DNA from 2 places in the Streptomyces sp. WMMC940 genome. Region 2 is predicted to be linked to the other one. Evidence: predicted binding sites of a transcription regulator. Region 2 holds the regulator's gene; the other holds the start of a gene.
The links. Region 2 encodes HrcA, which represses chaperone genes, less so after heat shock. Its sites were predicted from a motif close to TTNGCACTCNGNNNNNCNGAGTGCNAA; they were not measured.
Positions count from the first base shown of each region.

Region 1: the regulator HrcA is predicted to act here: its motif matches at 1,952-1,978, upstream of groL (chaperonin GroEL).

Region 1 covers NZ_JAPZBC010000001.1:4,143,530-4,150,374, forward strand. Annotated here, with positions in the region: gene thrC (threonine synthase) at 1-719, shown strand, start outside; gene O7595_RS18270 (MoaD/ThiS family protein) at 716-991, shown strand; gene O7595_RS18275 (cold-shock protein) at 1,434-1,637, shown strand; gene groL (chaperonin GroEL) at 2,105-3,727, shown strand; gene O7595_RS18285 (PAS domain S-box protein) at 3,867-5,834, opposite strand; gene O7595_RS18290 (amidohydrolase family protein) at 6,119-6,845, shown strand, end outside.
Region 2 covers NZ_JAPZBC010000001.1:5,128,770-5,135,614, reverse strand. Annotated here, with positions in the region: gene dnaJ (molecular chaperone DnaJ) at 1-675, opposite strand, end outside; gene hrcA (heat-inducible transcriptional repressor HrcA) at 676-1,692, opposite strand; gene O7595_RS22495 (MBL fold metallo-hydrolase) at 1,881-2,603, shown strand; gene O7595_RS22490 (DUF3097 domain-containing protein) at 2,632-3,432, shown strand; gene hemW (radical SAM family heme chaperone HemW) at 3,756-4,988, opposite strand; gene O7595_RS22480 (SpoIIE family protein phosphatase) at 5,095-6,845, opposite strand, start outside.

The DNA of each region.
Region 1 (6,845 bases), 990 kb from region 2:
GAGAGCTGATCGGCATCGAGGGCAACTACGACGACGTCAACCGCTTCTGCTCCGAGCTCATCGGCGACCCGGCCGGCGAGGGCTGGGGCTTCGTCAACGTCAACCTCCGCCCGTACTACGCCGAGGGCTCCAAGACGCTGGCGTACGAGATCTGCGAGCAGCTCGGCTGGCGACTGCCGGACCAGATCGTCATCCCGATCGCCTCCGGCTCCCAGCTCACCAAGATCGACAAGGGGCTCCAGGAGCTGATCAAGCTGGGTCTGGTCGAGGACCGGCCCTACAAGATCTTCGGTGCCCAGGCCGAGGGCTGCTCCCCGGTGTCCGTGGCGTTCAAGGCCGGCCACGACGTGGTCAGGCCGCAGAAGCCGGACACCATCGCCAAGTCCCTGGCGATCGGCAACCCGGCGGACGGTCCGTACGTGCTCGACATCTGCCGGCGCACCGGTGGTGCCGTGGAGGACGTCACCGACGAGGAGATCGTGGACGCGATCAAGCTGCTGGCCCGCACCGAGGGCATCTTCACCGAGACCGCGGGCGGCACGACCCTCGGTGTGGCGAAGAAGCTGATCGAGGCCGGGGTGATCGACCCGTCCCTCACCACGGTGGTCGTCAACACGGGTGACGGCCTCAAGACCCTCGACGCGGTGGCCCCGACGACGGGTATGTCCGCAGTCATCCGCCCCAACCTGGACTCCTTCCGAGAGGCTGGCCTCGCATGAGCGTCAACGTCCGCATCCCCACCATCCTCCGCACCTACACGGGCGGCCGGGCCGAGGTCCCGGCCGAGGGTGCCACCCTCGCCGAGGTCATCGCCGACCTGGAGAAGCACCACACGGGCATCGCGGCCCGGGTCCTGGACGACCAGGGCAAGCTGCGCCGTTTCGTGAACGTGTACGTCAACGACGACGACGTGCGCTTCGAGCAGGGCCTGGAGACGGCGACGCCGGACGGTGCCGGGGTGTCGATCATCCCCGCGGTGGCGGGCGGCTGATCGCCACGCAGAGTCAGCAGAAGTGCCCCCTCCGCAAGCTCGGCGGAGGGGGCGTTTCTGCATGGTTGAGCGCGATAGAGTTGGGGAAGCCCCCTCCGCTGCGTGTGCCAGGCGCATATGAGAATGCGGTCGCGCACGACAGGAAACAGCCAAAGTGTTCGAGCGTGATGCGCGGTAAGTGCGCTTTGTCCGGCCCGACTTGCCCGGGAATGCTCGTATTTCTACTAAGTCGTCCTTTCGGTCCTGCCCGGAATTCTCGTCCGATTGACCTGTTGCAGACGGCAGTTGGACAGATACATTCAGCCGCGGTCGACGCGTTCCGGCGCACATCCATGGGTCATCCGTATGCCCCTCCGGGCACCGGGGGACACCGCTGGGTGAGGTCTGACCCGGGTCCGCGAAGTGCGGTCCTGTGCAAGGGCCAGTAATAGGGGAGTTAGGCATGGCTCAGGGCACCGTCAAGTGGTTCAACGCGGAGAAGGGGTATGGCTTCATCGCGGTCGACGGTGGTGCGGATGTTTTCGTCCACTACAGCGCGATCCAGATGGACGGATACCGCACCCTGGAGGAGGGTCAGCGAGTCGAGTTCGAGATCTCGCAGGGCCAGAAGGGGCCGCAGGCGGACATGGTCCGCGTAGCCGGCTGAGCGCCGACTGACTGCAGCAACGTGACGGAGGGTCCGTGCCAGGGGCACGGACCCTCCGCCGTGCCCGGGGGCCGTTTTCGCCGCGGCCGTGCCCGGGGCCGCCTTCGTCGCGGCCTGACTGCTCGCCGCCGTGCGCGGGAGTGGTTCCGGGCCTTGGCCGGTCCGCTCGCCGCCGAGCGCGGGGTCACGACCTGCGAGGTGTGCGGGCCGCGCCTGCGCCGGGTCCGGTCCCGGACCGTGACGCCGTGGCCTGATGGACGCCCGAGTCGCGGTCGCGCCTTGCACTCGCCGGGTCCGAGTGCTAATCATTGGCGTTAGCACTCTACGAGTGAGAGTGACAACGAAGGACCGGGTCGGTGAGGCCCGCAGGCCGGGTGGGGCAAGGAACCACAAGGCGTGCAGGCCGTCCGTCGCGGGCACCAGCGCGGTCCGGAGCAATCCACCCCAGTCCGGGAGGACCACTTCACATGGCCAAGATCATCGCGTTCGACGAGGAGGCACGGCGCGGTCTCGAGCGCGGGATGAACCAGCTCGCCGACGCCGTCAAGGTCACCCTTGGCCCCAAGGGCCGGAACGTCGTCCTCGAGAAGAAGTGGGGCGCCCCCACGATCACCAACGACGGTGTCTCCATCGCCAAGGAGATCGAGCTCGAGGACCCGTACGAGAAGATCGGCGCCGAGCTGGTCAAGGAAGTCGCCAAGAAGACGGACGACGTCGCCGGTGACGGTACGACCACCGCGACCGTCCTCGCCCAGGCGCTGGTCCGCGAGGGCCTGCGCAACGTGGCCGCCGGCGCCAACCCGATGGCCCTGAAGCGCGGTATCGAGAAGGCCGTCGAGGCCGTCTCCGGTGCCCTGCTCGACCAGGCCAAGGAGGTCGAGACCAAGGAGCAGATCGCCTCCACCGCCTCCATCTCCGCCGCCGACACCCAGATCGGCGAGCTCATCGCCGAGGCGATGGACAAGGTCGGCAAGGAAGGCGTCATCACCGTCGAGGAGTCCCAGACCTTCGGTCTGGAGCTGGAGCTCACCGAGGGCATGCGCTTCGACAAGGGCTACATCTCGGCCTACTTCGCGACCGACATGGAGCGCATGGAGGCCGGCCTCGAGGACCCGTACATCCTCATCTACAACGGCAAGGTCTCCTCGGTGAAGGACCTCCTCCCGCTGCTGGAGAAGGTCATGCAGTCGGGCAAGCCGCTGCTGATCATCGCCGAGGACGTCGAGGGCGAGGCCCTGTCGACCCTGGTCGTCAACAAGATCCGCGGCACCTTCAAGTCCGTCGCCGTCAAGGCCCCCGGCTTCGGCGACCGTCGCAAGGCCATGCTCGGCGACATCGCCATCCTCACCGGTGGCACGGTCATCTCCGAGGAGGTCGGCCTCAAGCTCGAGAACGCGGGCCTGGACCTGCTGGGCCGCGCCCGCAAGGTCGTCATCACCAAGGACGAGACCACGATCGTCGACGGTGCCGGCGAGAGCGACCAGGTCCAGGGCCGGGTCAACCAGATCCGCGCCGAGATCGAGAACTCCGACTCGGACTACGACCGCGAGAAGCTGCAGGAGCGCCTCGCGAAGCTGGCCGGCGGCGTGGCCGTCATCAAGGCCGGTGCCGCGACCGAGGTCGAGCTCAAGGAGCGCAAGCACCGCATCGAGGACGCCGTCCGCAACGCGAAGGCGGCCGTCGAGGAGGGCATCGTCGCCGGTGGTGGCGTGGCCCTGCTCCAGGCCTCCCAGGTCTTCGAGAAGCTCGAGCTCGACGGTGACGAGGCCACCGGTGCCGCCGCTGTGAAGCTGGCCCTGGAGGCCCCGCTGAAGCAGATCGCGGTCAACGCCGGCCTCGAGGGCGGCGTCGTGGTGGAGAAGGTGCGCAACCTGACCCCGGGCCACGGCCTGAACGCCGCGACCGGCGAGTACGTCGACCTCATCGCCGAGGGCATCATCGACCCGGCCAAGGTGACGCGTTCCGCGCTGCAGAACGCCGCGTCGATCGCCGCGCTGTTCCTCACCACCGAGGCCGTCATCGCCGACAAGCCGGAGAAGGCCGCCGCGGCTGCTCCGGGCGGCATGCCGGGCGGTGACATGGACTTCTGATCGACCCGAAGGTCGATCGACCGTCCTGAAGCCGAGGGCGGCACCCCTGATCCCGGGGGTGCCGCCCTCGGCCTATGCGACCCGGCGCGGCGCGCCAAGGCCGAGGGCGTACCATCGCGTGCCCGGCAGGGGGCTCCCGTTACAGCGGCGCCAGATGGAGCGTGAACCACGTCGTCTTGCCGTCGTCCGTCGGGCGGACGCCCCAGCTGCCCGCCAGCGTCTCGACGAGGATCAGGCCCCGCCCCGACTCGTCGTCGGCGGCCGCCAGCCGGGGCTGGGGCGGATGGTGGCTGTGGTCGCTCACCTCCACGGTGAGCTCGGTGCTGTTGCGCCGCATCCGCAGGCTCACCGGCCCCGCTCCGTGCTGGATCGCGTTGGTGACCACCTCGGACACCAGCAGCTGTGCGTCGTCGGAGACCTGGGCGCAGCCCCAGTCGACCAGGGACTTGGCCAGGAAGGCCCGGGCCCGCGACACCGACGACGGGGCCGCCGGGAGTTCCGTGGTCGCCGTGGCAAGCGGGGCCGCCGGCAGCTGGGCCAGGAGCAGCGTCACGTCGTCGTGGTGGTGCTCGGTGGCGGGCAGGATCGACGTCAGCACCCGGTCCACCACCGTCTCCAGGTCGTGCGCCGAGGCGAACGCCAGGTCGAGTGCGTGGATGAGCGCGTCGAGCTGTTCCTCGATGTCTCCCGCCGGTGTCTCTATCAGGCCGTCGGTGAAGAGGATCAGGCTCGACCCGGGAGCGACCGCCACCGTCGCCTGCTGGTGCAGATGGTCCCCCACGCCCAGGGGCACACTGACCGGTGCTTCCAGGGGCCGTACGCCTCCGCACGGCTCCGCGACGAGAGCCGGCAGATGCCCGGCCGAGCAGACGGTCACCTCGCCCGCGTCCGGCGCCACGACCAGGTAGCAGCAGGTCACCAGCTGGTCGGGCCCGTCGAGCTCGGCGACGATCGAGTCGAGCGCGTGCATCAACTGCCGCGGCTGCATGCCCGTCTTGGCGAGCGCGTGGGCCGCGGACCGCAGCTGCCCCATGATGGCGGCCGCCTCCAGGCCGCGCCCCATGACGTCACCGATGAGGATGCCGACCCGTCCGGCACCGAGAGGTACGAGGTCGAACCAGTCACCGCCGACGCCCGCCCCCTGGGTGGCGGGCAGATAGCGGCTCGCGGTCTCCAGGCCGCGCACGGCCGGCGGCGTGCCCATCAGACTGCGCTGCAGGGTCAGCGCGACGTGTCGCTGCTGCTCGTACAGGGCCTGGAAGCGTTCCTCGGCGGCTTTTCGTTCGCTGACGTCGCGTACGGCGGCGGAGACGAGGAGTCCGTCGGTGGTTTCGAGGGGGCTGAGGCTGATTTCGACGGGGAACTCGGTGCCGTCCTTGCGGAGGCCGTGGAGTTCGAGTCCGGCGCCCATGGGGCGGACCTGGCGGTTGTGGGTGTAGCCGTTGCGGTGTGCGGCGTGGTGGTGGCGGAAGCGGTCGGGGACGAGGATTTCGACGGGGCGGCCGAGGAGTTCGTCGCGTCGGTAGCCGAAGAGGGCTTCGGTCTGGGCGTTGACGAGGCGGATGGTTCCGCCGTCGTCGACGATGACCATGGCGTCCGGCGCGGCCTCCAGCAGCCCCCGGAAGCGTTCCTCGGCGGCTTTTCGTTCGCTGACGTCGCGTACGGCGGCGGAGACGAGGAGTCCGTCGGTGGTTTCGAGGGGGCTGAGGCTGATTTCGACGGGGAACTCGGTGCCGTCCTTGCGGAGGCCGTGGAGTTCGAGTCCGGCGCCCATGGGGCGGACCTGGCGGTTGTGGGTGTAGCCGTTGCGGTGTGCGGCGTGGTGGTGGCGGAAGCGGTCGGGGACGAGGATTTCGACGGGGCGGCCGAGGAGTTCGTCGCGTCGGTAGCCGAAGAGGGCTTCGGTCTGGGCGTTGACGAGGCGGATGGTTCCGCCGTCGTCGACGATGACCATGGCGTCCGGCGCGGCCTCCAGCAGCCCCCGGAAGCGTTCCTCCCCGGAACCCGCGCGAGCACCCGTGCGCGGGATGGTCCGGCAGTGACAGCTTCCGGCGGCACCGGTGTCTAGATCGGACTCCGATGCGACCGCGGTGGTGATGCCTTCCATACTTGCCTCCCGGACGGATTCTGCCCATAGCCGTGACCGCGGCAGCGGTATCCGGACATCTCACCGCAACGCTTTACGGCATACCCGGAAAGTCCGATTCTGACCGGTGATGGCGATTGCGGAACAGGAAATGGAATCGCACGTTCAGCGGCCCGGCCCGCCCTCCGGGAGGCGCCACAGGGCCGCCGCCGCTCCCGTGTCCCCTTCCCGTACGGGCGGGTGTCCGCCCGGTGCCGGACGCGCGTCCGGTGGCGGCGGGCCAGGGGCGGCGGGAAGCTGAAGGGGTGCGGACGGATGTGCACGCCCACCTGTGGAGCGAGGACTACCTCCGTCTCCTTGAGTCCTACGGCCGGGACGACACCGGTACGCAGAGGGGCCTGGGGGCGGGGGACAGCCCGGCGGAACTCGACGCACGGTTCGCGATGAACGACGCCGCGGGCATCGACCACCAGATCCTCTCGGTCTCCCCGCAGACGCCGTACTTCCCGGACGAGACCGAAGCGGTCACGGCAGCCCGCCTGGCCAACGACCACTACGCGGAGGTCGTACGCGCCCGCCCGGACCGCTTCTCCGCCTTCGCCGCGCTGCCGCTCCCGCACCTGGACGCCTCGCTGGAGGAACTGGCCCGGGCACTGGACCAGTTGGGGATGGCGGGCGCCGGGCTGACGACGTCGGTACTCGGCCGCAGTCTCGGCGACCCCGTCTTCCGGCCGCTCTTCGAGGAGTTGGACCACCGGCACTCGGTGCTGAGCCTGCATCCGGCCGGCCGGGACGCGGGCTCACCGCTCATCGCACGGAACCGGATGCGGTGGATGGTGGGCGCGCCGACGGAGGACACGATCTGCGCGATGCACCTGATCCTCGAAGGCGTCCCGAGTCGCTTCCCGAGGCTGCGGATCGTCCACGCCCACCTCGGCGGGGCCCTGCCGCTGCTGCTGCCGCGCGCCGACGACCACATCCCGTGGGAGGCGCCCGACATCATCGAGCTGCCGACGTCCGCCGCCCGCCGGA
Region 2 (6,845 bases):
GTTGTCGACGCCTGCCGGGATCTTCACGGTCAGGGTGCGGCGCGACCGGACCCGGCCGTCGCCCGCGCACTCCGGGCACGGGGTCGGGACGACTGTCCCGAAGCCCTGGCACTGGGGGCACGGCCGCGAGGTCATGACCTGACCGAGGAAGGACCGGGTGACCTGCGACACCTCACCACGGCCGCGGCACATGTCGCACGTCTGCGCCGACGTACCGGGTGCGGCGCCCTCGCCCGAGCAGGTCGTGCAGACGACGGCGGTGTCGACCTGGATGTCCTTCGTGGTGCCGAACGCCGCCTCGTTGAGTTCGACCTCCAGCCGGATCATGGCGTCCTGGCCGCGCCGCGTCCGCGACCGCGGCCCGCGCTGGGAGGCGGTCCCGAAGAACGCGTCCATGATGTCGGAGAAGTTGCCGAAGCCACCGGCGCCGAAGCCGCCCGCGCCGCCGCCTCCGGCGCCGGACAGCGGGTCGCCGCCGAGGTCGTAGACCTGCTTCTTCTGCGGGTCCGAGAGCACCTCGTAGGCGGCGTTGATCTCCTTGAAGCGCTCCTGCGTCTTCGGATCCGGATTCACGTCCGGGTGGAGTTCCCGTGCGAGCCGCCGGAAGGCCTTCTTGATCTCGTCCTGCGATGCGTCGCGGCGTACGCCCAGTACGGCGTAGTAGTCCGTGGCCACTTACGACTCCGCCAGGATCTGTCCGACGTAACGTGCCACTGCGCGTACCGCTCCCATCGTTCCGGGGTAGTCCATGCGGGTCGGTCCGACCACGCCGAGTTTGGCGACTGCCTCGTCGCCCGAACCGTAGCCGACCGCGACGACGGATGTGGAAGTGAGTCCCTCATGGAGGTTCTCGTGCCCGATCCGTACGGTCATGCCCGAGTCCTTGGCCTCACCGAGCAGCTTCAGCAGCACGACCTGCTCCTCCAGCGCCTCCAGCACGGGCCGGATGGTGAGGGGGAAGTCGTGCGCGAAGCGCGTCAGATTGGCGGTGCCGCCGATCATCAGCCGTTCCTCGGTGTCCTCGACCAGTGTCTCGAGGAGGGTCGAGAGCACGGTGGAGACCGTGGCGCGGTCCTCCAGGTCGAAGGACTCCGGAAGGTCCTGCACCAGTTGCGGCACATCGGTGAACCGCCGTCCGACCACGCGGCTGTTGAGCCGGGCCCGCAGGTCGGCGAGCGACGTGTCGGAGAACGGCGCGGGGCAGTCGACGTGCCGCTGCTCGACCCGTCCGGTGTCCGTGATCAGCACCAGCATCAGCCGGGCCGGGGCGAGCGCCAGAAGCTCCACGTGCCGCACGGTGGAGCGGGTGAGCGACGGGTACTGGACGACGGCGACCTGCCGGGTCAGCTGCGCCAGCAGCCGCACCGTGCGGGCGACGACGTCGTCGAGGTCGACCGCGCCCTCGAGGAAGTTCTGGATCGCCCGGCGCTCCGGGGACGACAGCGGCTTGACGCCCGCGAGCCTGTCCACGAACAGGCGGTAGCCCTTGTCCGTGGGAATGCGGCCGGCGCTGGTGTGGGGCTGGGCGATGAAGCCCTCCTCCTCCAGCACCGCCATGTCGTTGCGCACGGTCGCCGGCGAGACCCCGAGCCTGTGCCGCTCGGTGAGGGCCTTGGAGCCCACGGGCTCCTCGGTGCCCACGTAGTCCTGGACGATGGCGCGCAGCACCTCGAGTCTGCGTTCGCTGAGCATGGCGCACACCTCCAGCTGTGGTTCCTCGGCGTCCTTCGGCCCTGGTCTGGCACTCGGCCTCGCTGAGTGCCAGTTTTCCCGGGCCCAGTGTACGGCCGGGAGGTACGTCCCTAGCAAGGGCGGCCGGGCACCCTACCCCGTCACGACGAGCCATGACGCCGCTGGTCGCTCCGGGATAGCGTCGCCGTATGGACGTCCGTTGGGAAGACTTCGGCTGGGAACGGCTCGCCGGCGGCGTCGGGCGGCGGCGCCTGCCCGGCTGGGACGCGACGGTGGGCCTGGTGGCCGGCGAGAGTGCGGTGCTCCTGTACGACACGGGCTCGACGCTCCGCGAGGGGGCGGAGCTCCGGACCCAGGCCGAGTCCCTCCTCGGCGGCCGGCGTGTGACGCATATCGCGCTCAGCCATCCCCATTTCGACCATGTGCTCGGCACGGCCGCCTTCCCCGGGGCCGAGGTGTACGGCGCGGTCGGCGTCGACAGCCTCCTGGTCCGGGACCGGGCCGTGCTGCGCGACGACGCGATCCGTCACGGCATGCCGCCGGAGGACGCGGCCCGGGCCACCGAGGCCCTGGTCGTCCCGCGGCACGTCGTCTCCGGAGAGTGGACGCTCGACCTCGGCGGCCGCCAGGTGATGCTGGCGAACGTCGGGCCGGGCCACAGCCGTCACGACCTGGTGCTGCTGGTGCCCGGCGACCGCGAGGTCGTCTTCTGCGGCGACCTGGTGGAGGAGTCCGGCGACCCGCAGGCCGGGCCGGACGCCATCCCGTCCCGCTGGCCGGCGGCGCTGGACCGGCTGCTCGCGCTGGGCGGGGAGGACGCGTTGTACGTGCCGGGGCACGGGGCGGCGGTGGACGCCGCGTTCGTACGCGCCCAACGCGATGAACTGGCGCGGCGGTTCGGGGTGTCGTAGCGGTTCGGGGTGTCGTAGCGTCTGGCGGATGCGCAGCTACAGTCCCGGTCTGACACCCCCGTGGAAGCGGTCCGCTCCCGTTCCGGAGGTCCCCGCCGAACCCGACCTGGTGGTCGAGGAGGTCTCCACGGGCTTCTGCGGTGCGGTGATCCGGTGCGAGGCGGCGACGGTGACGCTGGAGGACCGCTTCGGCAAGCACCGGGTGTTCCCGATGGAGCCGCGGGGCTTCCTGCTGGAGGGCAGGGCGGTCACCCTCGTGCGGCCCTCGTCCGGAGCGCCCGCGCGGCCCACCCGCACGGCCTCCGGATCGGTCGCGGTGCCCGGCGCCCGCGCCCGGGTCGCCCGCGCGGGCCGCATCTACGTGGAGGGCCGCCACGACGCGGAGCTGGTGGAGAAGGTCTGGGGCGACGACCTGCGCATCGAGGGCGTGGTCGTCGAGTACCTGGAGGGCGTCGACGATCTGCCCGCCGTCGTCGCCGAGTTCGCCCCGGCCGCAGACGCCAGGCTGGGCGTGCTCGTGGACCATCTGGTGCCGGGTTCCAAGGAGTCCCGCATCGCGGAGTCGGTGACGGACCCGCACGTCCTGGTGGTCGGCCACCCGTACATCGACGTGTGGGAGGCGGTGAAACCGTCGTCGCTGGGCATCCCCGCCTGGCCGTCGGTGCCGCGGGGGCAGGACTGGAAGACGGGTGTCTGCCGGGCGCTCGGCTGGCCGCCGAACACGGGAGCGGCCTGGCAGCACGTCCTGTCGCGGGTGAACAGCTACAAGGACCTGGAACCGGCGCTGCTGGGGCGGGTCGAGGAACTGATCGACTTCGTCACGGCCTGAGGAGCCCGGACACGGTACCGGGGCCGGACACGGTACCGGGGCCGGGCGGGGACGCAGGCGGGGACGCAGGCCGAGGCGGGCCGGGACCGCGGCGGGATCGGGCCGTGGGGGGCGGGCCCGGGACGCAGGCCGGTACCGGGGCCATGGTCGGGACGTACGCCGGTGCGGGCCGAGGCCATGCCGGGCCGGGAACGCGGCGGGAACCGGCCGGGGCCGGGACGCAGGCCGAGGCGGGGCGGGACCAGGGCGGGGCCTTGGGCGGGACCGGGGCGTGCCCCGGGTCGGGACCGTGCGGGGCCGTGGCCGGTAGCGGGGCGGGCCGGTCAGTCCACCAGGTCCCGGACCACCGCGTCCGCCAGGAGCCGGCCGCGCAGCGTGAGCACCGCCCGGCCCGCCTCGTACGGCCCCGGCTCCAGCAGGCCGTCCTCCAGGGCCCGGCGAGAGGCCGCCAGGCCCTGCGGCCGGAGCAGGTCCAGCGGGCAGCCCTCGCGCAGCCGCAGTTCGAGGAGCACCCGCTCCACCCGCCGGTCCTCGCCCGGCAGGACCTCGCGCCCGGCGCCGGGCGAACGGCCCTCCGCCAGCGCCGCCGCGTACGCGCCGGGGTGCTTGACGTTCCACCACCGCACCCCGCCGACGTGGCTGTGGGCACCCGGCCCCGCGCCCCACCAGTCGGCGCCGCGCCAGTACAGCTCGTTGTGCAGACAGCGCCCGGACTCCGAGCCGGCCCAGTTGGAGACCTCGTACCACTCGTACCCGGCGCCGGCCAGGACCTCGTCGGCGATCAGATAGCGGTCGGCGTGGACGTCGTCGTCCGTCATCGGCACCTCGCCCCGCCGGATCCGGCGGGCCAGCTGGGTGCCCTCCTCCACGATCAGGGCGTACGCGCTCACATGGTCGGGGCCTGCGCCGATGGCCGCGTCGAGAGAGGCGCGCCAGTCGTCGTCGCTCTCGCCGGGCGTGCCGTAGATGAGGTCGAGGTTCACGTGCTCGAAACCCGCCGCCCGGGCCTCCGCGACACAGGCCTCGGGCCGACCGGGCGTGTGGGTGCGGTCGAGCACCTTCAGCACGTGCCGCCGGGCGCTCTGCATGCCGAAGGACACCCGGTTGAAGCCGCCGGCACGCAGCTCCGCCAGGTAGGCCGGGTCGACGGACTCCGGGTTGGCCTCCGTGGTGATCTCCGCGTCGTCGGCGAGGCCGAACTCCTCGCGGACGGCGCCCAGCATCCGGACGAGATCGTCGGCGGGCAGCAGCGTGGGGGTCCCGCCGCCCACGAACACGGTCCTGACCTGCCTCGGGTCGTCGCCGAGGACCTTGCGGGCGAGCCGGATCTCCTCGACGAGGGTGTCCGCGTAGTTGTCGCGGGAGGCCAGGACACCGCCGGTGCCGCGCAGCTCGCTCGCCGTGTACGTGTTGAAGTCGCAGTAGCCGCAGCGCGTGGCGCAGTACGGAACGTGCAGATAGAACCCGAGGGGCCGGCCGGCCGCGCCCGCGAGGGCGTGCGGGGGCAGCGCCCCGTCGACGGGCATGGGCTCACCATCAGGCAGTGCGGAAGGCATGCATCCCATTGTCCGGTACGCGCGCGGTGCCCCGACGACGGCGGGCGACGCCCGTCCGGCCCGCGGCCCGAGGATCGACGGGCCGGGGGATCAGCGGGCCGGGGGGTCAGCGGGCCTGGAGCACCAGCAGCGCGAGGTCGTCGTCGGGCGGGGCCTCCGCGAACGTGTGCACCGCCCGGCGTATCCGGTCCGCCACTCCCTCGGCGGTGAGACCGGTGCAGCCGGCGAGCGCCTGGGCGAGCCCGTCCGCGTCGTCGAACATCCGCTGCCCGGACCGTCGTTCCGTGACCCCGTCGGTGACGCACAGCAGAGTGTCGCCGGGCATCAGCTCGAAGGTCTGGCTCTCGTACGCGACGTCCTCGACCACGCCGAGGAGGAGCTGCGACGCGGCGGCGGGGCGGACGGTGCCGTCGGGGCGCAGCAGCAGGGGAAGGGGGTGGCCGGCGCAGGCGAGGGCGCAGCGGACTCCGCCCCCCGGCAGCGGTGTCAGCTCGCCGTAGAGCAGCGACAGGAACCGGGACTGGGGGCCCTCGTGGCCGGTCGCGGAGCCGGCATCCGCCGTACCGGCCAACGCGGGCCGGGCCGCCATCAGCGCCGCCGCCTCGGCCGCCTCCAGCGCGTCGTCGAGGAGCAGGCCGTTCAGCCGGTCGAGGACGCCTGCGACCTGGTAGCCCTCGCGGGCGAGCAGCCGCAGCCAGGGCCGGGCGAGGCCGGTCACGACGGCGGCCTCCGGCCCGCTGCCCTGGACGTCGCCGAGCATGAAGCACCAGCGCCCGCCGCTGCCCGCCGGGAAGATGTCGTAGAAGTCGCCCCCGGCCAGACCCTCGTCGCTCGGCTCGTACACCAGGGAACTGTCGACGCCGGGGATGCGGGCGACCTGGGCGGGCAGGAGGCCGCGCTGCAGGACCCGGCTGATCGTGGCCTGCCGGGTGTACTGGCGGGCCGCGCCGATCGCGAGGCCGACGCGGCGGGCGAAGTCCTCCAGCAGCGCGATGGCCTCGTCGGGGACGCCCGGTGGTGCCTCGCGGCCGAGCAGCAGGGTGCCGAGCGGCCGTGCGCCGACGGTCAGCCGGAACGCGACCGCACTGCCCGCGCCGGCGGGCGGCCAGGCGGCCGGGACCGGTACGGCGGTCCCTCGCGGCTCTCCCGGTAACCGGGGCGGGCCCCCGGCCAGTGCCTCGCGCAGGCCCTCGATGGCGGACTCGTCGGCGTGCCAGACCCGGGCGGGGCGGGGCGCCGGGCCCGTCTCGCCGTCCAGCCAGACCGCGCACCAGTCGGCGAGCCTGGGCACCAGCAGCTGTCCGGCGAGGGCGGCGACCATGTCCTCGTCGAGCTGCCCGGCGAGCAGGTCGGACGCCTCGGCGAGGAAGGAGAGCGCGCCGCGGCCGACCCACTCGCGGTCGTCGCGGACGCTTCTGCGCGGGGAGGGGGCGAGGATCTCGGCCGCCCGGACCCCGCGCTTCCGGGGGGCCTCGCCGCCCTGGGCGGCGAGGGCCGCGCCGTCGAAGCCGTCGAGCGGCAGGCGCGCCCAGACCGTCTTGCGGCCCGGCCGGTAGGTGATCCCCCAGGACACGGCGAGCGTGGCGACGAGGTGGAGCCCGCGCCCGTGATCCGGTTCTCCCGGGTCCGCGCCCTCCTGCTCGTGGCCGTCGCCGCGCACCGCCCGCGCCGGATGGTGGTCGGAGACCTCGATCACCAGGGCCGCCGGGTCGTCGTCGGTGGCCGGGTCGAGCCGGGCGAGCACCTCGACCCCGGTTCCCGCGTGGACGACGGCGTTGGTGGCGAGCTCGCTGACGACCAGTACGGCGTCGTCGGAGAGCCGGTCCGTACCGCGCGTGGTGACCGTCCCGTGCCGGG